DNA from 4 places in the Streptomyces sp. NPDC055962 genome. Region 3 is predicted to be linked to each of the others. Evidence: riboswitches for the same ligand, from Rfam matches in the RefSeq annotation. Region 3 holds a riboswitch; each other region holds the start of a gene.
The links. A riboswitch is a leader RNA that binds a small molecule or an ion and turns the genes downstream of it on or off. The one in region 3 is predicted to bind thiamine pyrophosphate.
Positions count from the first base shown of each region.

Region 1: another riboswitch for thiamine pyrophosphate. It lies ahead of ACFC51_RS00450 (thiamine ABC transporter substrate binding subunit); the one in region 3 lies ahead of thiC (phosphomethylpyrimidine synthase ThiC).
Region 2: another riboswitch for thiamine pyrophosphate. It lies ahead of thiO (glycine oxidase ThiO); the one in region 3 lies ahead of thiC (phosphomethylpyrimidine synthase ThiC).
Region 4: another riboswitch for thiamine pyrophosphate. It lies ahead of ACFC51_RS08230 (purine-cytosine permease family protein); the one in region 3 lies ahead of thiC (phosphomethylpyrimidine synthase ThiC).

Region 1 covers NZ_JBHJYN010000001.1:107,658-110,841, reverse strand. Annotated here, with positions in the region: gene ACFC51_RS00460 (hypothetical protein) at 1-17, opposite strand, end outside; gene rlmN (23S rRNA (adenine(2503)-C(2))-methyltransferase RlmN) at 353-1,459, shown strand; TPP riboswitch at 1,538-1,654, shown strand; gene ACFC51_RS00450 (thiamine ABC transporter substrate binding subunit) at 1,723-2,817, shown strand; gene ACFC51_RS00445 (ABC transporter permease) at 2,862-3,184, shown strand, end outside.
Region 2 covers NZ_JBHJYN010000002.1:1,115,680-1,118,863, reverse strand. Annotated here, with positions in the region: gene ACFC51_RS10295 (Rv2175c family DNA-binding protein) at 1-177, opposite strand, end outside; gene ACFC51_RS10290 (NAD(P)/FAD-dependent oxidoreductase) at 246-1,478, opposite strand; gene ACFC51_RS10285 (hypothetical protein) at 1,507-1,848, opposite strand; TPP riboswitch at 1,900-2,012, shown strand; gene thiO (glycine oxidase ThiO) at 2,010-3,184, shown strand, end outside.
Region 3 covers NZ_JBHJYN010000009.1:210,728-213,911, reverse strand. Annotated here, with positions in the region: gene ACFC51_RS25025 (SsgA family sporulation/cell division regulator) at 1-5, shown strand, start outside; gene ACFC51_RS25020 (YibE/F family protein) at 69-1,424, opposite strand; TPP riboswitch at 1,495-1,627, shown strand; gene thiC (phosphomethylpyrimidine synthase ThiC) at 1,620-3,184, shown strand, end outside.
Region 4 covers NZ_JBHJYN010000002.1:677,693-680,876, forward strand. Annotated here, with positions in the region: gene ACFC51_RS08205 (FGGY family carbohydrate kinase) at 1-266, opposite strand, end outside; gene ACFC51_RS08210 (YtxH domain-containing protein) at 333-635, opposite strand; tRNA gene ACFC51_RS08215 (tRNA-Asn) at 828-900, shown strand; tRNA gene ACFC51_RS08220 (tRNA-Asn) at 906-978, shown strand; tRNA gene ACFC51_RS08225 (tRNA-Ile) at 1,201-1,277, shown strand; TPP riboswitch at 1,872-1,965, shown strand; gene ACFC51_RS08230 (purine-cytosine permease family protein) at 1,956-3,184, shown strand, end outside.

The DNA.
Region 1 (3,184 bases), on a different contig from region 3:
GTCCCCCAGATTTCCATGACCGGAATCATCTCGGATCCGGCGGCGCCCCACACAGGAACCCGACCGATAACGAGGGCGACCAGGCTCGGCCCGCTCCGTGTGAGGCCGGTCGACCACCTGCGAAGACAGCTCGACGTACATGTGTTTGATTCTGTCTCCAGGTGGCCGCGCGCTGCCCGCCGCCGTGCGATCGGTCACGGTCCGGGCCGGGCTCCGACCCGTCCCAGGGCTCTCCAGGGCCGCCTACGTCGGCTGACGGCGGCCGGGGGCGGCCCGTGCCGCCGGGCCCTCACCCGTCCCGGGCCTGTGGAGGTCACGGGGACCACGGCGGGTCTGTAACACTGGAAGAACCATGCCTAAGCCCGGAGAACTCACTTTCGTCGCGCCCCGTGGAGCCAAGCGGCCGCCGCGGCACCTCGCCGACCTCACGCCCGACGAGCGCAAGGAAGCAGTCGCCGCGACCGGCGAGAAGCCCTTCCGCGCCAAGCAGCTGTCGCAGCACTACTTCACGCGGTACGCGCACGACCCGGCGGAGTGGACCAACATTCCGGCCGCGTCGCGCGACAAGCTCGCGGAGGCGATGTTCCCGGATCTGATGTCGGTCATGCGCCACATCAGCTGTGACGACGACACCACCCGCAAGACCCTCTGGAAGCTGCACGACGGCACGCTCGTCGAGTCCGTCCTCATGCGGTACCCGGACCGGGTGACCATGTGCATCTCGTCGCAGGCGGGCTGCGGGATGAACTGCCCGTTCTGCGCGACCGGGCAGGCGGGGCTCGACCGCAACCTGTCGACCGCCGAGATCGTGCACCAGATCGTGGACGGCATGCGGGCGCTGCGGGACGGCGAGGTCCCGGGCGGGCCGGCGCGGCTGTCCAACATCGTCTTCATGGGCATGGGCGAGCCGCTGGCCAACTACAAGCGCGTCGTCGGGGCGATCCGCCGGCTGACGGACCCCGAGCCGGACGGCCTGGGGCTCTCGCAGCGCGGGATCACCGTCTCCACGGTGGGCCTGGTGCCGGCGATGCTCCGGTTCGCCGACGAGGGCTTCAAGTGCCGCCTCGCCGTCTCGCTCCACGCCCCGGACGACGAGCTGCGCGACACCCTCGTCCCCGTGAACACCCGCTGGAAGGTCCGTGAGGTCCTGGACGCCGCGTGGGAGTACGCGGAGAAGTCCGGCCGCCGCATCTCCATCGAGTACGCGCTGATCCGCGACATCAACGACCAGGCGTGGCGTGGCGACCGGCTGGGCCGCCTGCTCAAGGGCAAGCGGGTGCACGTCAACCTCATCCCGCTGAACCCGACCCCCGGTTCCCAGTGGACGGCCTCGCGGCCCGAGGACGAGAAGGCCTTCGTGGAGGCCATCGCCGCCCACGGTGTGCCGGTGACCGTCCGCGACACCCGTGGCCAGGAGATCGACGGCGCCTGTGGTCAGCTGGCGGCCGCCGAGCGCTGAGGCGGTGGTGCCGGACCGGTCCGAACCGGCCGGTCCGGCATGATCCGGCCGGTGTAGCCTGGCCCCGCAATCAACTTCATATTCCGACAGGGGAGCGCCACAGCGCTGAGAGTGCGGCACCGAGGACAGGTCGGCCGCAGACCCTCTGAACCTCGCCCGGGTCATTCCGGGTAGGAAGTTCGGACCTTACTCAAGCTGTTGCGCCCTGCCCGCTCCCGGCGGGCGGGGCCGCGTCTCTTCCTGGTCACCTCCAGGAGGATCACATGAACACCACCACGAAGTACGCGGCGACGGCGCTCGCCGCCGCGCTCGGCGTCACCGTGCTCGCGGGCTGCGGCGGTTCCGACGACAAGGCCTCCGGTGACACGGGGGCCGGGTCCACGACCGTCACGCTGGTCAGTCACGACTCGTTCAACGCCTCGGACGCCGTCCTGAAGGCGTTCACGAAGGAGACCGGTTACCGGGTCAAGGTGCTCAAGAGCGGTGACGCGGGGGCCGCGCTCAACCAGGAGATCCTGACCAAGGGCTCGCCCCGCGGCGACGTGTTCTTCGGGGTCGACAACACCCTGCTCTCCCGCGCCCTGGACAACGGCCTGTTCACGCCGTACGAGGCGAAGGGGCTCGACCGCGTCGAGGCCGGCGCGCAGCTCGACGCGGACCGGCACCGGGTCACGCCCGTCGACACCGGTGACATCTGCGTCAACTACGACAAGAAGTACTTCGCCGACAAGAAGCTCGACCCGCCGAACTCCTTCGACGACCTGCTGAAGCCCGCGTACAAGAACCTCCTCGTCACCGAGAACGCCGCGACCTCCTCGCCCGGACTCGGCTTCCTCCTCGGGACCGTCGCCACCTACGGCGAGACCGGCTACCAGGACTACTGGAAGAAGCTGAAGGACAACGGGGTCAAGACCGTCGACGGCTGGGAGCAGGCGTACAACGACGAGTTCTCCGGATCGGCCGGCGGCAAGAAGGCGAAGGCCGACCGTCCGCTCGTCGTCTCGTACGCCTCCAGCCCGCCCGTCGAGGTGCTGTACGCCGATCCGCAGCCCACCGAGGCGCCGACCGGGGTCGCCACCGGCACCTGCTTCCGCCAGACCGAGTTCGCCGGCCTCCTGGACGGGGCGAGGAACGAGGCGGGCGGCAAGGCGCTGCTCGACTTCCTGATCAGCAGGCAGTTCCAGGAGGACATGCCGCTGAACATGTTCGTGAACCCGGTGGCGGAGGACGCGAAGCTGCCGGAGCTCTTCACGAAGTTCGGAGCGACCGTCGACAAGCCGGCGACGGTCGCACCGGAGAAGATCGCCAAGAACCGTGAGCAGTGGGTCCAGTCATGGTCCTCGCTCGTCGTGAAGTAGCCGCGCGGCCCGCGCGCGGGGGGAACGCGGTGCGGCTCGGCCTGATGGCCGTGCCCGTCGTGTTCTTCGCGCTGTTCTTCGCCTATCCGGTCGTCGCGATCGTCGGCCGGGGGCTGAAGGCGGGCGGCGACTGGCAGTTCGGCCGGATCGGCACGGTGCTGAGCCGTCCGGACATCCTGGACGTCCTCTGGTTCACGACCTGGCAGGCCCTCGCCTCCACCGCGCTCACCCTCCTGATCGCACTGCCGGGCGCGTACGTCTTCGCCCGCTTCGCCTTCCCCGGCAAGCAGGTGCTGCGGGCCGTGGTGACGGTGCCGTTCGTCCTGCCCACGGTCGTGGTGGGTACGGCGTTCCTCGCCCTGCTGGG
Region 2 (3,184 bases), on a different contig from region 3:
GATGAAGGCGGCAGGCACCTGAAGCGCCCGGTTCTCACCACGTCGTACGGCGATGAGCTGGCCTTCCTTGACCAGCTGCCGGACGCGCGTCACCTCGACATCGAGCATTTCCGCGATGTCGGGAAGGTGGAGCCAGGCGGGGACGAGAGCATCGATCTTTGCGTCAATCTCGGTCACAAGGACAAGCGTGCCATCCCGGACCGACAGTCGGTACCCGGGCCGGGCGCACGGGGCCGCGCCTGCCACTAGAGCGCCGTGGATTTCAGCGGTACGGAGGAGTCGGCCGCCCGCGCCGGGTCGATCCGCGCGCCCGCCTCGACGAGCTTGCGCCCCTGCGCCAGGTCGCGTGGGCGGCCGACGGCCAGCAGGGCCACCAAGACCCCTTGCCGGAGCCAGCAGACCGTCCAGGAGGGGTCCGCCGGATCGCCCCGCCACAGCAGGGTGTCCGCACCGGCGTGATGGCCGGCGTACTGCACGAAGCGCCCGAACTGCTCGGACCAGAAGTAGGGCACCGGGTCGTACGTCCTGGCCGTTCCGTCCGCGAGGCCGGCGGCGACCGTCCGGGGTCCCTGGAGGGCGTTGTCCCAGTGGTGGACCGTCAGCCGCTCCCCGTAGCGGGCGGACGGGAAGGAGGCGCAGTCGCCCACCGCGTACACGTCGGGCAGCGAGGTGCGCAGGGTGCTGTCCGCGGTGACCGAGCCGTCCGGGCCGAGTGCGATACCGGAGTCGGCGAGCCAGGCGGTGGCGGGCCTGGCCCCGATGCCCACGACCACCGCTCCGGCGGGGATCACCCGGCCGTCCGCCAGGTGGACGGCGCCCCGCTCGATGCGGGCGACCCGGACCCCGGTGAGGAGGCCGGCTCCGCTCTCGGCGTACCAGGCGGCCATCGGGGCGGCGACCTCGGCGGGCATCGTGCCCGCGAGGGGCCGGCCGGCTGCCTCGACGACGGTGACCGCGCATCCGGCCGCGCGCGCGGCCGTGGCGAACTCGGCGCCGATCCAGCCCGCTCCGACGACGACCACGTCGTGCTGCCGCTCCAGGACGGGCCGCAGCCGCGCGGCGTCGTCGAGGGTGCGCAGCAGGTGCACGCCGGGGACACCCTCGGTGCCGGGCAGCGCGACGGGCTCCGCCCCCGTGGCGAGGACCAGCGCGCCGTAGGCGACGGGTCCCTCCGCGGTGTCCAGCTCGTGCGCCCCGGCGCGCAGCCCCTCGACGTCGAGCCCCAGGCGCAGGGTGATGTCCAGCGCCTCGAAGTCGACGTCGAAGGCGGAGTCCTCGGCCTTCCCCAGCAGGACCGCCTTGGACAGGGGTGGTCTGTCGTAGGGCTGGTGCGGTTCGGCGCCGATCAGGGTGACCGGCCCCGTGAAGCCCCGTTCGCGCAGGGCCACGGCCGTCTGCACACCGGCCATGCCCGCGCCCACGATCACGACTCCGCGCGACGGGAGTCCAGCTGCCTCGTCCTGCGTCTGCTCGCTCACCCGTCCACCCTAATCACCTGACGTGACGTCAGTGGGTGAGCTCCTCCACGACGCTCGTCCCGCTGCCCTGCCGCGACTCCCACTCCCACGTCTCGTCCAGGCGGACACGGCCGTCGGCCAGGTCCGTGACGGTCGACGCGCAGTGCCCCGACGAGGTCGTCCCGTCCTGCTTCAGCTGGACGTAGCGGAAGTCCAGGGTGTCCCCGTCCCGGGTGCCGACGAGGTGCCCGTGCACGATGTCGCCGCCCGCGTACTCGGCCCAGATCCGGCCGTCCCGCTCGTGGTAGGTGAAACGGGTCCGGGTGCCGACCTGGCCGGGGGCCTGGTCGGCGACCGGTGAGAGGACGAGTCCGTCGAGCGAACGGGCCACGGGTACGGCTCCCTTACTGACTGCGGCCGGTGGGGTCTAGGCTGGCCACCGTAAGACACTCGCGGGAGTCCGGACGCACCGGGCTGAGAGGGAGGCTGACCGGCCTCCGACCGTACGAACCTGATCCGGGTCATGCCGGCGAAGGGAGGGGCTGGACACCCATGCGCATCTCAGCGGACAGTTCCGACGTCCTGGTCGTCGGGGGCGGCATCATCGGGCTGGTGACCGCCTGGCGGTCCGCCCAGCGCGGTCTGAGCACCACGCTGGCCGATCCCGACCCCGGCGGCGGGGCCGCCCGGGTGGCGGCCGGGATGCTCGCCGCCGTCACCGAGCTGCACTACGGCGAGCAGATGCTGCTCGGCCTCAACGTGGCCTCCGCGGCGCGCTATCCGGAGTTCGTGGGCGAGCTGGAGGAGGCGAGCGGCCAGGAGACCGGGTTCCGGGCCTGCGGCACGCTCTCCGTCGCGCTGGACTCCGACGACCGCGCGCATCTGCGCGAGCTGCACGCCCTGCAGCGGCGTTCGGGTCTGGAGTCCGAGTGGCTCACCGGCCGCGAGTGCCGGCGCCTGGAGCCGATGCTCGCGCCCGGCGTGCGCGGCGGGCTGCGCGTCGACGGGGACCACCAGGTGGATCCTCGGCGTCTGGCCTCGGCGCTGGTGACGGCGTGCGAGCGGGCCGGGGTGGTGTTCCGCCGCGCCTGGGTCCAGCGGCTGTCCGTCACGGGCGGCCGGGCGACGGGCGCCGTACTGGCGGACGGCACGGAGCTCGACGCCGGCCAGGTGGTGCTCGCCGGAGGCAGCCTGAGCGGCCGGCTGGAGGGGATACCCGAGGCGGTCGTGCCGCCGGTGCGCCCGGTCAAGGGGCAGGTCCTGCGGCTGACGGTGCCTGCGGCGTACGCCCCCTTCCTGAGCAGGACCGTGCGGGCCGTCGTGCGCGGCAGCCACGTCTACCTCGTGCCGCGCGCCAACGGTGAGCTGGTGGTCGGCGCGACGACGGAGGAACTGGGCTGGGACACCACCGTCACCGCGGGCGGGGTCTACGAGCTGCTGCGGGACGCCCACGAACTGATCCCCGGCATCACCGAGCTGCCGCTGACCGAGACCCGTGCCGGACTGCGGCCCGCCTCCCCGGACAACGCGCCGCTGCTGGGCCCCACGGCACTGCCCGGCCTCCACCTGGCCACCGGGCACCACCGCAACGGGGTGCTGCTGACCCCCGTCACCGGGGATGTGATGGCCCACGTGCTGACCACCGGTGAGCTGCCCGAGCTGGGCCGCCCCTTCGCACCACTCCGCTTCGACCCGGCCACCGCCGCCCCGGGGCACCCGCGGACCCC
Region 3 (3,184 bases):
GCTGAGCAGGAAGATCCGGCTGAACATCGAACACCGGCGGCCCGGGGGCATGTGTCCGGTGCCCCGGTTCACACCTTGCGGCGTCGGCCCCTCCCGGTCCGTGCGGGTGCAGGAGCTCCGGCTTCCGCGCCGAGCCCCGTGCGGTCCGCGGAGACCACCAGGGCCGCGAGCACCGTCGTCACCGGCACCGAGGCGACCAGCCCGATCGACCCGACCAGGGTGCGGACGATCTCCTCCGCGACCAGTTCGCTGTTGGCCACGGTGCCCACGCTGCTCTGCGCGATGGAGAAGAGCAGCAGCAGCGGGAGTGCCGCGCCCGCGTAGGCGAGCACGAGGGTGTTGACGACCGAGGCGATGTGGTCGCGCCCGATCCGGATGCCCGCCCGGTAGAGCCCCCGCACACCCATGGTCGGGTCGGCCTGGTGCAGTTCCCAGACCGCCGACGTCTGGGTGACGGTCACGTCGTCGAGCACACCGAGCGATCCGATGATCACACCGGCCAGGAGCAGGCCGCTCATGTCGATGTCCGGGTACAGCCCGTGGATGAGGCCGGTGTTGTCGTCCGTGTTGCCGGACAGGCTGGCCCAGCCGATGAACAGGGATCCCAGCAGCCCGATCAGCAGCAGCGAGATGAGCGTGCCGATCACGGCCACCGAGGTGCGGGCCGTCAGGCCGTGGCAGGTGTAGAGGGCGATCAGCATGATGGCGCTCGCCCCGATCACGGCGACGACCAGCGGATTCGATCCCTGCAGGATCGCCGGAAGGATGAAAAGGGTCAGCACGCCGAACGAGACCGCCAGCGCGATCAGCGCCATCAGCCCACGCAGCCTGCCCACCACGACCACCGCGACGGCGAAGATCCCGGCGAGCAGCGCCATCGGCACCGTGCGGTCCACATCGGTCACCGAGTACTGGAGGTCGCGGGGTGCGTCCGGCGCGTACGCCACGACCACCCCCTGGCCCTCGTGCAGTTGCCTCGGCGCGTCGGGCTGGATGACCTCGACGAACGTACGGCCCTCGTCCTCACCGGTCGTGACCTCGACCGTGGCCTTCTTGCACTGCCCCGTCTGCTCGTTGACGGCCTCCCGCCCCGAGGGGGTGGAGGTGTCGCCGGTGGGCGGCACCTGTGAGGCGTTGACGTCCGCGCAGTCGACCGGGACCACCTTCGTCACACGGCCGTCCTGGGTCTGCCGGTCGAACCCCACGCCGGTGCGTTCGTGGGCGGGCGCTCCCCCTGGCCAGAAGGCCACGAGGCCGACCAGGACGGCGGTGGCGAAGGGGATCACCACGGCCGCGATGACCTTGCGCAGGTGCTTGGACACGGGCGCCGCGGGACCGTGGCTGTGGGTGTGTCCGTGTGCATGGCTCTGCGTGCTGCCTGATGCGGAGCCGTGGGGTTCGGGGGCGTTTCCGGGGGACGTCACCCCGCGATCATCCCAAGAACGGGCAAGGCCCTCTGGCCAGCACGCCAGAAAGGAGGTTAGCGTGGAGGCACTTTGCACACGCGGGAGCTCGGAGCACCGGGCTGAGAGGGCGCTAACCTCCGTACATCCGTACGGGACAGCTGCGCCGACCGCCGAACCTGTTACCGGGTAATGCCGGCGTAGGGAGTAGGTCTCATGACCACAGCGGACGCAAGCACGCCTGTCTCGACGCAGAATGCGCGGAATGCGCAGGATGTGAAGGACGACGAGGCCGGGAAGTCCATCGGCTGGCACAAGGGATACGTCCAGGGCTCGCGCCCGGACCTCCGTGTGCCGGTCCGTCAGGTGCACCTCACCAACGGCAAGGACGTGACGCTGTACGACACGTCCGGGCCGTACACCGACCCCACCACCGACACCGATGTCCGGCGCGGGCTCGCCCCGCTCCGGGAGAACTGGATCATCGCCCGCGGGGACACCGAGGAGTACGCGGGCCGCCCCGCGCGCCCCGAGGACGACGGGCTCAAACACACCTCCCCGCGCGGCGGCCTGCGCAACCTCGACGCGGTCTTCCCCGGCCGCCCCCGGCAGCCCCGGCGCAGCCGCGACGGCCGGCCGGTCACGCAGCTGGCGTACGCCCGCCGGGGCGAGATCACCCCGGAGATGGAGTACGTCGCGATCCGGGAGAACGTCGAACCCGAGGTCGTGCGCGAGGAGATCGCCGCGGGCCGGGCGGTCCTTCCGGCCAACGTGAACCACCCGGAGATCGAGCCGATGATCATCGGCAAGCGCTTCCTGGTGAAGGTCAACGCCAACATCGGTAACTCCGCGGTCACTTCCTCCATCGAGGAGGAGGTGGACAAGATGACCTGGGCCACCCAGTGGGGTGCCGACACGGTCATGGACCTGTCCACGGGCCGCAACATCCACACCACCCGCGAGTGGGTCCTGCGCAACTCCCCCGTTCCGATCGGCACCGTCCCCCTCTACCAGGCACTCGAGAAGGTCGACGGCCGCGCCGAGGAGCTGACGTGGGAGATCTACAAGGACACCGTCATCGAACAGGCCGAGCAGGGCGTCGACTACATGACCGTGCACGCCGGTGTCCGGCTGCCGTACGTACCGCTCACGGCCCGTCGGAAGACCGGCATCGTCTCGCGCGGGGGGTCCATCATGGCGGCCTGGTGCCTGGCGCACCACAAGGAGTCGTTCCTGTACGAGCACTTCGAGGAGCTCTGCGAGATCCTCGCGGCCTACGACGTGACGTACTCGCTCGGCGACGGTCTGCGTCCCGGCTCCATCGCCGACGCGAACGACGAGGCGCAGTTCGCCGAGCTCCGCACGCTCGGTGAGCTCAACACCGTGGCCAAGCGGTTCGGTGTCCAGACGATGATCGAGGGCCCGGGGCACGTCCCGATGCACAAGATCAAGGAGAACATCGACCTCCAGCAGGAGATCTGCGAGGAGGCGCCATTCTACACGCTGGGCCCGCTGACCACGGATGTCGCTCCGGCGTACGACCACATCACCTCGGGCATCGGTGCCGCGATGATCGCCTGGTGGGGGACGGCGATGCTCTGCTACGTCACGCCCAAGGAGCACCTGGGGCTGCCGAACCGGGACGACGTGAAGACCGGCGTCATCACGTACAAGATCGCCGCTCATGCGGCTGACCTCGCCAAGGGGCACCCGGGGGCACAGGAGTGGGACGACGCCCTGTCCGACGCCCGGTTCGAGTTCCGCTGGGAGGACCAGTTCAA
Region 4 (3,184 bases), on a different contig from region 3:
GCCGGCCGTACGAGGTTGCCCTGCCGGTCCAGCGGCACCAGGCCGTGCTGCTGCGCGGAGACACCGATGGCCTGCACGCCTTCGAGCAGCCCTCCGGAGGCCGCCTCACCGAGTGAGAGCAGCCACGCCTGCGGATCCACCTCGGAGGCTTTGGCCTCGACGGGATGCGCGGCGTACCCCTGCCGCAGCACCTCACCGGTGTCCGTGTCGCAGACGACGATGTGCGTGAAGGCGGATGAACTGTCCAAGCCGGCCACTATGCCCATGGACACGATTCTGCCGCACGCGGGGGCCGTTCCCGTACCGGGCGGTACCCGGTACAGGAACGAGCCTCAGGTGTTGGTCGTGCCCCAGTCGTCGCTGCCGTTGTGGCCGCTGCGCTCACGCAGCGAGCGCACCCGGTCGGAGACGGACACGGGGACCTTGTCCCCGACCTTCTCGCTCACCGAGTGGTACGCCTTGCCGGCGAAGTCCCGGCTGCCGTGCGCGGCGGACTCCGCCGCGTTCCGCACCGCCGGATTCTCGGCCAGCTGCTGCGCGGCCTTCTTCAGCTGCTCGTAGCGCTCGCGCCCGGCTCGCGTGCCGAGCACGTAACCGAGGGCCACTCCGGCGATGAACGTGAGCCGGTACCGCATGGCTGCCACCCTTCCTTCGCTCCGTCTTCGCTCCGTGCGACGTGTGCTGCCCGCCTACCCGCAGACACCCGAGATCACCCCGGGGCATACCGATTGGCGGAGCACCCCCCTGCTTGCGCTAATGTATGTGTCGCAGCGAACGCGCGCCGCTCGGCATCAGCCAGGCAGGTACGATTCGAGGCAACGCAGCAATCCCCTGTAGCTCAATTGGCAGAGCAGCCGGCTGTTAACCGGCAGGTTACTGGTTCGAGTCCAGTCGGGGGAGCGCGATCCCCTGTAGCTCAATTGGCAGAGCATTCGGCTGTTAACCGGAGGGTTACTGGTTCGAGTCCAGTCGGGGGAGCGGAACGGAAGAGGGCCCCCCGGGGCCCTTTTTCGTGTGTCCGCAGGGGCCGTCGCGGGACGCCTCCGGGACTCTTTCGGGGGGATTCCGCATCGCCTGGAACCGGGCAGCACGCTGCACTGTCTTCATGGTCACGCGAAGCCGACCATCGCCAGCAGGAGATCGTATGACCGGCTATGCTGCGGCAGACGGCGCGTACAGGTGTACGCGCCACGCCGTAAAGGGGCGGTAGCTCAGCCGGTTAGAGCAGCGGACTCATAATCCGTCGGCCGTGGGTTCGAGTCCCACCCGCCCCACCAGCGTCCCCAGGCAGAATCGTTTCTGACCTGGGGAAACGCGTTTCCGGGGCGTTTTTGCGTGAGGTGTTCGCCTCACGGCGGTGTGGCGGACGAGGGTCTCCACATGTCGAGGGTGCTTCCTGCGTGACTGCGACCTGGACCTTTCCGGTCTCGGCGCCGCGGGATGGTTGACAGCGGTCCCACGGCCCTCCCGTGAGGGGTCCACCTGCACCGGGCATCCTTACCTGTGGTTCCCCGGCGAAGTGGCCCCGCATGTCTGGTTGCGGCCAGGCCAGGGGCGCGGTGTCCGCGACTGTGGCTTGCGGGTGTCTGTCGGCGATCGGGTCGCGTCCGCCTCGTGCGTGGGGCCCGCTCCTGGCAGCGGTGACCTGGTCGTACCACCGCAGGCACAAGGGCGGCGTCACGGCCGAGTAGGCCCCCCGGGTTGTGGGTCAGGTGTCAGGCCGGACCCGGGCCACGTTCGCCGGGGGGACGCCCCGGCGGCTTGCCCGAAGAGACAGGCCCCGGCATCCGGCGGTCCGGCCGTCCCCGAGCCGAGCACCCACGCACCCCCACCGGGCGGGCCCGCGTGGCTGCCCGGCTATATTGGCCGCCGAACCGGACACGGGGTGCCCCGCGCGGGGCTGAGAACACACCCGTCGAACCTGAACCAGCTCGTACTGGCGGAGGGATGTCTTCATGCCGTTGTCGCATGCCCAGGACGACCGTGCGGTCGCGGGGCGAACAGTCCCGGACCCGCGCTCCGCGTTCGGGGGCCGTATGCCCACCGCCCCCGGTGACCTGCGGATCGAGACGCACGGGATAGCCCCCGTGCCCGAGGACCGACGGTACGGCGGCCCCGCCCGGCTGTTCACCGTCTGGTTCGCCCCCAACCTGACCATGACCGGCGTCTTCACCGGGACCGTGGGCATCGCCCTGGGCCTGGACTTCGCCACCGCGCTCGTCGCCGTCGTGCTCGGCACGCTCGTGGGGGCGGTGCCCACCGCGTACCTCGGCACCTGGGGAAGCCGGACCGGGGTCGGTCAACTGCCCCTCGCGAGACTGGCGTTCGGACGGGGTGTCGTGCTGCCCGGAGCGTTGCAGTGGCTGTCCTCGATCGCCTGGGACGCGCTGATCGGCCTGTTCGGAGGGGATGCACTGGCCCAGCTGTTCGGCTGGCCCTTCTGGCTCGGCGTGCTGGTCATGATGGCCGCCCAGGGTGCGCTCGGCGTGCTGGGGTACGAGGCGATCCACCGGCTCCAGACGGTGATGACGTTCGCCCTCGCCGCGGCCTTCGCCGTGCTGGCCGTCAAGCTGCTGGACGGAGTGCACCCCGCCGCCTCGGGCACCGTGCACGGAGGTGACCGGGCGGGCGCGTTCGTCCTGACGTGCACGATCGCCCTGAGCCTCTCCCTGTCCTGGGCCCCGTACGCGAGCGACTTCAGCCGCTATCTGCCCGCCGCCACCTCCCGGCCGCGCATGTTCTGGTGCACGCTGCTGGGCATCAGCGTCTCCTTCGTGGCGGTCCAGACGCTGGGCCTCTGGGGCGCGTCCGTCTTCACCGACCAGACCGCACGCGGGATCGACACCCTTCTGGGCGGCGGAGCGCTCGGGGCGTTCGGCCTGCTCGCCGTCGCGCTCGCCGCGCTGTGCAGCAACGCCATGAACGACTACAGCGGTTCCCTGGCACTGCAGACGATGGGAGTGCGCCTGCCGCGCCCCGTCGCCGCCGCGCTCGCCGCCGCGCTCGGGTTCCCGCTCGTGCTGTGGATGCACGCGGCCGACACCACGGCGCGCTTCCAGAACGTGCTGCTCCTGGTCGGCTACTGGATCCCCGGCTTCGTCGCGATCGTGGCCGTCGACTGGGTGGTGCGGGTCAGGGCCCGGGCCGGCGCACCGATCGACCTCGCCGCCGAGAGCGCCCTCGT